Regions from separate parts of the Planococcus sp. BI3 genome, predicted to be linked through region 2. Evidence: riboswitches for the same ligand, from Rfam matches in the RefSeq annotation. Region 2 holds a riboswitch; the other holds the start of a gene.
The links. A riboswitch is a leader RNA that binds a small molecule or an ion and turns the genes downstream of it on or off. The one in region 2 is predicted to bind FMN.
Positions count from the first base shown of each region.

Region 1: another riboswitch for FMN. It lies ahead of ribE (riboflavin synthase); the one in region 2 lies ahead of AC1MEO_RS01670 (ECF transporter S component).

Region 1 covers NZ_CM155266.1:3,164,250-3,169,353, forward strand. The annotation lists gene AC1MEO_RS15865 (metallophosphoesterase) at 1-394, shown strand, start outside; gene AC1MEO_RS15870 (GNAT family N-acetyltransferase) at 522-1,010, shown strand; gene AC1MEO_RS15875 (CHY zinc finger protein) at 1,045-1,368, opposite strand; FMN riboswitch at 1,577-1,747, shown strand; gene ribE (riboflavin synthase) at 2,085-2,714, shown strand; partial or broken gene ribB (3,4-dihydroxy-2-butanone-4-phosphate synthase) at 2,732-3,334, shown strand; gene ribH (6,7-dimethyl-8-ribityllumazine synthase) at 3,376-3,840, shown strand; gene AC1MEO_RS15895 (histidine phosphatase family protein) at 4,031-4,561, shown strand; gene AC1MEO_RS15900 (flavodoxin family protein) at 4,703-5,104, opposite strand, start outside.
Region 2 covers NZ_CM155266.1:333,119-338,222, reverse strand. The annotation lists gene AC1MEO_RS01685 (RecQ family ATP-dependent DNA helicase) at 1-1,007, opposite strand, end outside; gene AC1MEO_RS01680 (YpbB family protein) at 1,004-2,029, opposite strand; gene AC1MEO_RS01675 (ferredoxin) at 2,136-2,387, shown strand; gene AC1MEO_RS01670 (ECF transporter S component) at 2,860-3,441, opposite strand; FMN riboswitch at 3,587-3,719, opposite strand; gene AC1MEO_RS01665 (hypothetical protein) at 3,795-4,976, opposite strand; gene sigX (RNA polymerase sigma factor SigX) at 4,966-5,104, opposite strand, start outside.

The DNA of each region.
Region 1 (5,104 bases), 1.1 Mb from region 2:
AGACGGGGAGTCCATCCAGATTGCGGGAATCGATGATCCATTGATGGAGCCCGATATCCATGAGGATGAAGCCACTCGGCATAGCCTCGACCGTGCACAACTGACGGACGATTTCACATTGTTGCTGGCGCATCGTCCGGAATACCTGTCCACCTATGCAGAAGACGGTGTAGATGTTGTTTTTTCAGGCCATGCACATGGCGGACAGATCCGTATTCCGGGTATTGGCGGCTTGATTGCCCCGGGGCAAGGGTGGTTTCCGAAAGTGACAGAGGGGATCTTCGAAAAAGATAAATCGAAGATGGTCGTCAGCCGCGGACTTGGCAACAGTACTTTTCCTGTACGTATCTTTAACCTGCCGGAAATTGTTGTCGTGACACTGGAAAAGGGATAAGGCAACTGAGGAAAAGCGATTTATTGCAGGCAATTTCCGGTCTATACAATTGCCGCCTATCCAGTTTTTGGATTCAACGGTAGTTGATTACTTCAGCCAGTGAACGCAAACAAGGAGGCTGCTTAAGTTGATTAAGAAAAAGGAAGTTTCATTGCATCGTTATTCCTCTAAAGTGTCGATTGATTATGATTTGCCGCCAGTTCAACTCGAGTTTACCCGGTTGCCCAAAGAAATTGTGGAAAAAGATGCTAAAGATCCATTAAAGCATTTCATCATCATCAAAGCGCGCGGAGAAGATGCCGGTTTTTTCGAATTGGATGAATCGGAGGACCGGAAGAAATACTCGGACAATCCGAAAGCTTTGCTGTTGAGGGGATTTTCCGTCAATCCGAAATACCAGGGCAGAGGAATTGCAACAGGTTCAATCTATGCATTGCCGGAATTTATGGAAACAGAATTTCCAGATTTTGATGAAGTCGTGCTCGGCGTCAATGCCCGCAACATACCGGCTCAGCGCCTGTATCAAAAAGCAGGGTTTAAAGACACGGGCAGACGGATTATGCGCTCTAAAGGCGAGCAATACGTCATGTCCCTGTATACCAATAAAGCCAAGTGACAGCAGAAATGCAGCCGCTTGGCTTTTTTTGCATTTATTCGAAGTAAAGGTGCTTATGCAGGCTGCAGCCTGGATTGAACGGTGAAGAACAGCTTGGGCACTTTGATGCACAGGCTAAATAGTCGTCAATAGACAGTTCATGTCCGCAAGTCCCGCATAAAACCGCTTTTTCATGGAAACGGCCTTTTGGCCAAACCTGATGTGTTCCGCAGCCGGCAGCTCTATGGCATTCGAAGCATGGGAAATATTCCTGGCAGCAAAAAAACTTGATGGCGATGCGGTCAATGGGTGAATGATAATGGGCACAACGTGTTTCGGCGTCTACGCCGATGCCTTTCACTGGGTGGTGATGGGCCATACGGATCTTCCTTTCTGAAACGGGAATAGAACGCATAAATGGAATCATGGCGATTTTCTTGCCATCTGCCTACAGGCGTTTGATCTGATGTGTTGGCGAAGAAGCGGGCTGGACTGCAGCAGGACGCAAGCTCGATAAAAATAATCAGTTGGAATTTATGGGGTTCAGTTTCTTTCTATGCTACTATGAAAGGGACGAAACTACGAATCTAATTCTTCGGGGCAAGGTGAAATTCCTTACCGGCGGTGAGCAGGAAACTGCAAGTCCGTGACCCGTTTGGGCGAATGCAGGCATAGGCCACTATGCGGTGCACGCCCAAACGGTGGAGCTGGTGAAATTCCGGCACCGACAGTTACAGTCTGGATGGGAGAAGAATCTAGAGATCGGTTTCGTTATGTGCCTCTTCTTTTCAATGAGTTGAAATTGAAAGGAGGAATTTGTATGACCAAACACTTTTTTCAGGGACCAGTCTCTGAAATTGCAAGGCGACCGTCTTTAATCCTGCTCCTTTCCTTCGTGGAAAAAGAGCTTTTTCAAGGTATGAAAAATTGCTGGACAACCAGCCATCTTGACAAAGAAGCAGGGCACATGCACAGAGTAACCTTCAGAATATTCCTTTCCCCACCACCCATACGCCCCATGGTGGAAAACACCCAATTACCCGTAAGACCCCAATTGAATAGGCTTTTTCGGCCCGAACGGAGGAGTGTGCCGATATGTTTACAGGCATAGTTGAAGAAGTCGGACACGTTGCGTCAGTCCGTACTAAACCTCAGGCCATGGAATTGACGATTTCCTGTGCACTGATCCTAGAGGACATCAAGCGCGGAGACAGCATTTCCATTAACGGAGTTTGTTTGACTGTCTCTACATTCAATTCACACACGTTTACAGTCGATGTCATTCCGGAAACGGTCAAGTCTTCGACGATGAGCGGATTGAAAGCAGGCGGACGCGTAAATTTAGAGCGTGCAATGCCAGCCAACGGCCGTTTCGGCGGCCATTTTGTCAGTGGCCATACAGATGGCGTCGGCGTTATCCGTTCAGTGAAAAAAGAGGCGAATGCTGTGACCAAGACAATTGAGCTGGATTCCCAGCTGATGAAGTATATGATGCTGAAAGGTTCAATCGCAGTCGATGGCACTTCATTGACGATTTTTGCGCTTGGCCATAATACGGTGACCATTTCCTTGATTCCAACTACACAGGAAGATTCGCTGTTAGGCGAAAAAGGCATTGGCGAAAAGGTCAATATCGAATGTGATCTGTTGGCGAAATACACCGAACGTGTTCAAACAGCAGAACCAAAAATCAGCAGAAGCTGGCTGGCGGAAAACGGATTTTAAAAGGAGGCGCTGAAGAGATGTTCTACACCGTAGAAGAAGCCGTTGCAGATTTGAAAAATGGCAAAGCCATCATCGTCATCGATGATGAAGATAGAGAAAACGAAGGCGATTTTATCGCGTTGGCAGAGTTTGCTTCACCTGAGATCGTCAACTTGATGGCGACTGAAGGAAGAGGGCTGATCTGTGTGCCGATTGCCCAGTCAATCGCTCAAAGCTTGCAGATTGGTTTAATGACCGACCACAATACGGATGAATTCGGCACGGCTTTCACCATCAGTATTGACCATAAGGATACGACGACAGGAATCAGTGCTTTTGAACGTTCGCACACGATCACCAGTTTGGTGAAGGCGGATGCAAAGGCAACAGACTTTAAACGTCCAGGGCATATTTTCCCGTTGATTGCGAAAGATGGAGGAGTACTTGATCGTACGGGACATACCGAAGCGGCTGTCGATTTGGCGAAGCTTGCGGGATCATCTCCTGCAGGGGTCATATGCGAAATCATGAACCCTGATGGCACAATGGCACGGGTGGACGATTTGCTGAAAGTGGCGGAGCGTCTCGGCCTCGGTATTCTTACAATCAAAGACCTGGTATCCTACCAGCTAAAAAATCAAAACACGACAGCCTATTAATCTACCAGAGGAGATGGAACTGAATGACTGTACATTTTGAAGGATATTTAAACGGTGAAGGACTGCGGATCGGCATAGTTGTCGGACGTTTCAACGAATTTATCACGAGTAAATTGCTTGGGGGCGCAGAAGATGCTTTGAAGCGCCATGGCGTTGGAGCAGACGATGTCTCTATTGCCTGGGTGCCAGGTGCTTTTGAAATTCCCCTTGTTGCCAAAAAAATGGCGATGAGCGGAAACTATGATGCGATCATCACGTTAGGAACAGTCATCAGAGGCGCAACTCCACATTTCGACTTTGTCTGCAGCGAAGTCGCGAAAGGCGTATCAAGAGCCAGTGACCAAGCCAATATTCCGGTCATTTTCGGCGTCTTGACGACAGACTCGATTGAACAGGCTATCGAACGCGCAGGAACAAAATCCGGCAACAAAGGCTGGGAATCAGCAGCTGGAGCCATCGAAATGGCGAACCTTATGAAAAAATTATAATACATGGCTCCTGAGCTTTTGCTCAGGGGTTTTTTTGAGGTTAAAAAATGGGTTTTGGGGAATGGAATGTATAAGAGCATTGGGTCTGTCGAATCATGGATAGCCTGCCAATAGAGAAAAAAGCGAACTTATTTTTACGGATCTGTCGTATGCACCTGTATGGAATGATGTTTGGATTAGGGGGAGAATTATGGACAAGACAATCTATTTAATCAGGCACTGCCAAGCAACCGGGCAGGAACCGGATGCAGAATTGACTCTGACGGGACACAAGCAGGCACAGGAATTAGCGGAGTTTTTGCAGGGGCAGCAAGTGATTCATTTTATCTCCAGTCCTTTTACACGCGCTATCCAATCGATCGAACCGGCAGCCGACCAGCTGGATTTGCCGATTGAAATTGATGACCGCTTGGCAGAACGCGTTTTGAGTTCTGAAGATTTACCAGACTGGATGGAAAAGTTGGAGGAATCTTTTGGAGATGCAGATTTAAAACTTGCTGGAGGCGAATCGGGAAAAGAAGCAACTGCCCGCGCACTGGAAGTTTTAAATGAAATGAAGGACAGAACCGCAGCGGTGACTCATGGAAACTTACTCGGATTATTGCTGAAGCACATGGACTCAAGCTATGGATTTTCGGAGTGGAGAAAGCTGACGAATCCGGACGTCTATGAAGTAACTATAAAACAAGGGACTCCTTCTGTGACGCGTATTTGGAGCTGATTCCATAAAGGGGAATACAGATCTGCCGGTTTTGGAAGTGGGCGCGTGACTGTCCGTAAAGCTAGGGGAAAGAGCCGGCAGCTTTTAACGTGCTGCCGGCCTGCAGCGTCCGCCTTTGCTGCACCTAGTTTGATAGGCCAATTATTCAAGTGTATTTCCTTCATTTGGAATCGGCTTGTTTTTTAGCATGCCCGCTAGATGATAAGTATTGTAGGCAAGCCGCTGAATAGCTGATTTTGTGAATTCGTTGTCTCGGCCGGCATCCATATAGGAGTCACCAGGCCCTGCTTCTCCGACCCAGTAGGCATCCACATTCGGCGGGATGACAAAACCGATATGGGACAGGCCGTACAGAATGGAAGCGGCTGAGTGTTTGGCCCCATCTTCATTTCCAGTTACCACGGCACCGCCGACTTTATTATAGAAAATGGATTGTCCTTTGTCATTGGTGACGCTGCTGCTGCCGTACAGGCGTTCGATGGCTTGCGTGGCCAATGAACTTTTTTCTCCCAGCCAGATGGGTGTACCGATAATGACAATGTC
Region 2 (5,104 bases):
TCGTCCCCTTGCGCATAGAGCAGCGTAGCCAAAGCCGGTTGGCCGTCTCTTCCCGCCCTTCCCACTTCCTGAACATACCCTTCTACCGAGGTCGGCAATTGAAAATGGATGACGTGGCGGATATTCGGGATATGGACACCCATCCCAAAAGCATTTGTGGAACAGATCCATTGCAGCTCCCCGTTTTGAAATTGCTGCTGGACAAAAACACGGTCCTGGTGCTCCATTCCCCCGTGATAAAAAGCTGAGGAAATGCCATGCTCTGTCAAAAGCATAGACAGTTCCTGGGACTTTTTTCTGGTACCTGCATAAATAATTCCGGGACCGTTGAATTTTTGAATAAAGCCCTTCAGAAATTCGAGCTTTTCCCGGTTATCTTCGAATTTTTTTATATCATAGACAATATTTTTTCTGTCCATCGGATGGCTGTAAACATAAGGTTGTTCCAATTCAAGGTATTTTTTTATTTCTTCAGTGACTTTGTCTGTCGCAGTCGCAGTCAAGGCCAAAACCTGCGGAAAATTGAGGACGGGAAGAATTTCTGAAATCCGCAAATAATCCGGCCGGAAATCAAATCCCCATTGGGAGATGCAATGAGCTTCATCGGCCACCAGCAGCGAAATCCGGAGCTGCTGCAACCTTTTTTTAACAAAAGGCTGAACAAGCATTTCCGGCGATATGAAAATAAATTTATAAGAGCCGAGGCTGCTCCAAATCCGCTCTTTATCTTCCGGTTTTAAAAACGAGTTGATGGCGACCACTGATTTCTCGCCCATTTTTTTCAATTGAGCGACTTGATCCTGCATCAGCGACAACAAAGGAGATACAATCAGAATACTGTCCGGCAATACTTTCGCCGGCAACTGGTAACAGATTGATTTTCCCATTCCGGTCGGCAGCAACGCAATAACGTCTTCACCAGCCAATATCCGTTCAATGATTTCCCGCTGTCCCGGACGAAATGAAGTAAAACCGTAGGCAGAATATAATAATTCATCCAGATTCATCCTTGTTCCTCCCTAATCGCCAGAGCCAAGCGGATTTGAAAATAACTGGCTTCCGGCAAATGCTCTTTGATTTCACGCAATCTCTTTGTTTTCCGGCGACGGCTTTCAGCAATGATCGCTTCATATAATCCCGCATCTACAAACTGCGTGTAATTAAAATAAGGATCATTCATCGCCAGCTCCACGAAATGATCTTCGATGGTGCTGGTTTTCAATTGGCGAAGAGAAGCGATCTGCTCTAAAGAAAATCCCCTCTCGAACAGTTTTTCTGTACGCTGGGCGGTTTCTGTCAATGAGGATTGCTGAATGATGCCTTCCATGAGACCCATCAAGAGCGGGGGTTTGGCCTGCTCAATTACCGCCATCCAGCCGTGCAGAGCTTCAACAGCCATCAATTGAACATCCATGACGGTGAGGTTTTTGGAAGCTGCAATTTGCTGCCATGTCAACCCACTCAATCCAAAACCTGTTAGACGCTCCATTAGTATCATTTTATGGGTTTCAGAAATATCGGTATCGGTTAATGAAGCTACAAGCTCTTCGGTAAACCTTTGGGCTACTGCCAGATTGCGAAACTGTATCCGGTTTAAATAGCTTTTTACCCAGCTCTGTATTTCTTCGTTGCTGACAATCGGATCAAAAGTTTTTTCCTGCTGGCTAATATGAGATAAAGTTTGTACAATTAGTGACAATCGGCTAAAAAAAAGATTCTCATTGCCGCGGTATTTCCAGCCATTCAACGGAGAGGCTGCAATGTCCAAATCCAAGGCTTTTTCGGATAAATCGACTACTTGGTCATTAGCCAACAGATAAGCTTGTGAAAACAAGTGCTGAACCGCATGGTCATAGGCTTTCTTATCAAGTTTCGGCAACACGCCAAAATAAGGATACAGGCCGAAATAGCCGATATCCTGTATCGTTTGTCCGGACTTCTTCCCTTTTATCAAATGATAGGGAGAAGAGACGGTACGTTGCCGATTGACGGCCTTCATAATAGCTAAAATGAGTTCGGTAAATAACAAGCTTGCGCCCCCTAGCGGTTTTGGGTTGAAAAACTCCTCAAACACCTTTAGAATAAATACGATAGCATAACTGAACTTGTTCGGAGATAAAGGAGAGGAAAACAATATGGCTAAGTATACCATTGTCGACAAGGATACTTGTATCGCTTGTGGTGCTTGTGGTGCCGCTGCACCTGATATTTATGATTACGATGACGAAGGAATCGCTTTTGTTATTTTAGATAATAACATGGGGACAGAACAAGTTCCAGACGAACTCGAGGAAGATATGGAAGATGCATTTGAAGGATGTCCAACAGATTCCATCAAAGTTGCAGATTCATCTTTTGAAGGCGACCCTTTAAAATACGAAGACTGATCCAAATAGAAAAGGCGTTCGGCAGTTTATCACTGCTGAACGCCTTCTTTTTTGTTTTGATGTAAAGCGCTTGTCACAGCTTAACGGCTGCTTACGCTTTTCTTTGTCCAGACTTCAGCGCCCAGCTCTTTGGGTCATAAGTCAACCCAGCGCCGTGGCAAAGAGCGCCATTACCGGTAAGGCTTCCAGCGCTTGTCGGGGCTTAACGGCTGCTTACGCTTTTCTTTGTCCAGACTCCAGCGCCCAGCTCTTTGGGTCATAAGCCACTCTGGCTGTGCGGCTGAAAACATGCCGCTTCGCCAGAGCGTCTTATGCCCGGCAGAGCTACACGGGCGCTTACGCTTTTCTTTGTCCAGACTCCAGCGCCCAGCTCTTTGGGTCATAAGCCAACCCAGCGCCGTGGCAAAGAGCGCCACTCTGCTGGTCCGCCTTATGCCCGGCAGAGCTACACGGGCGCTTACGCTTTTCTTTTTTATGATAAATAATAGGAACGCTGCTTTTCGATCCACGTGTGCATGCTGCTGAACATCAGCAGGACGATTGCAGTCAAGAGCAGGCCTTTGATTAAGTTGAACGGTAGGATTCCCAGAACGATGGTGCCGAACAGGATACTGCCTGTTTCAGCTGGCATGTTAAGGAAATACGTGTACATCGGCAAGAAAACGAAGTAATTTAAAATGCTCATGCCGATTGCCATAGATAATGTCCCGACTGCTAAGCCGAAAGCCATACCCTTTTTAGTTGCTGCTTTGTGATAGATAAAATAAACCGGCAAAATGAATAACATGCTTGTCACGAAATTTGCCATGTGGCCAACCGGAACCCCTGTTGGACTTCCTGCAAACAGCCAATCCAATACATTTTTAAAGAATGCCACTAAAATCCCTGCTACCGGGCCCATTGTAACGGCTGCGATTAATGCCGGAACATCACTGAAGTCCACTTTCAAAAAAGCAGGTAAAGCGGGTAGCGGAAAGTTGAATAGCATCAAAATAAACGAAATACTACTCAACATCCCAATAACGATCATCGTTTGCAACTTCTTGTTCTTCATATTCCTCTCTCCTTGTCGTGATTCACCAGAAGAAAGGCTTGGACCCCGCTTTTACATATAAAAACCCTTAAGCAACAAGCACTTAAGGGAGAAAAGGCACACTTAATAAGCGTTCCGTCTACATGTAAACGACAAACGTCCGCACCTTCACCTTCTCCCATCCAGACTATACTGTCGGCTTTGGAGTCTCACCAAATCCTGCGTTTTACGGCTCGCGGGCTTATGAACAGAGTTCAATTACCGCCGGTAGGGAATTGCACCCTGCCCCGAAGATGAATCGATATTTTGTTATGCCCTAATCTTAGTATAAAGAAAGAGCATTGTAAACAAATTTGTTTACAACGCTCTTTTCCTTATTGTACCGGCCATACCAGAAGATTAGGTTCCACCGGAATTGGCAACGGCTGGCTGAAGTCGAAACCATTCCAGGTTTCTGTTTGCAGCCCTTCCACTTCTACTCTTTTGCCGAATGCGTCAGCTGTCAACGCAAAGCTTTCAATCATTCGAACTGCCTCCAGAGTGTCCAGTGAGTTCAAATCGAAGGAATTCTGAAATTCAACTTGGACAAGGCCATCCGTCTCCGACACTTTAATATCTGCATTTTGCGGAACTGTGGCTCTGTAAAAATCGTTCGGGCTTTCTGCAAGTGCTCCAATTGCGTCGCTCACTGAAGCAAACGGCATATCATATCCGGGCACAAGGTAAACTTCACCACTTGAAGATTCAAAGGAATAGTAAGCAATGTTTTCCTGCACCGGAACAATTGGCTCCACAGGACCGATTTCGGAAAACTCTGCAGCTGAACCATCTTCATTGGCTACTTCAATTTCAGGGACATCAGAAAATGTCTCAGACAGAGTATTAAAATAAACTCCGATACTGGCAGAAGCCAGATCATATTGATGATCTTGCGGCAGCAGGTGGCGAATACCCGTCGCCGTTGGTTCCAAGGATCCAATATACGGATGGTATTCATCAAAACCAAGCAGCGTTTCATCAATTTTCCCAGCATATTCTTGATAGAGATCAAGCGAGGTCGGAGTGTCACCTCCAAATGCAGCTGCCACCTGTTCATTGGGAATCAAGAAAGACACAGGTACCACAAAAGCATTTTCGGTCAGCCCAATGGTCATCAATGTCTGATCACCAATAGTTTCTTCATAAACCGCTGTCCGCAGCGGAATATCCACTTGAGCTGTGGAGTATTGACCAGGCTCTCCGGTTCCGGATTCTCCACCTTCAGCTTCTTCTTGGGCATTTTCTTCAACTGTAGTCGCTGTTGAATCGCTCGAATTTTCCGGATTTTGAGCGGTATCCATCCCATTTTGGCTAAGGATGGCAGCTACCAGTATGCCGATCGTTATGAACGCCAATGCAGCCACCAGCAAAGGCAGCCATCTTTTCGGACGTTTTTGAACCTTTTCTTTTTGGGCCAGACGATTATAAACTTCTTCTTTTGGCCGGTTATCTTTTATAGCGGGGAAATCCTTTAACAAATCTTCGATGGTTTCATCGGTCCATTTGCTATTCGGCATCTTCATCTCCCCCTTCCTTAGCTATTAATTTTTCACGCAAGGATTTGATTGCGCGATGCTGAGTGGTCTTTACTTTGCCTTCAGTCCAACCCAGAACATCTGCTGTCTCCGCTATCGACAAGTCTTGG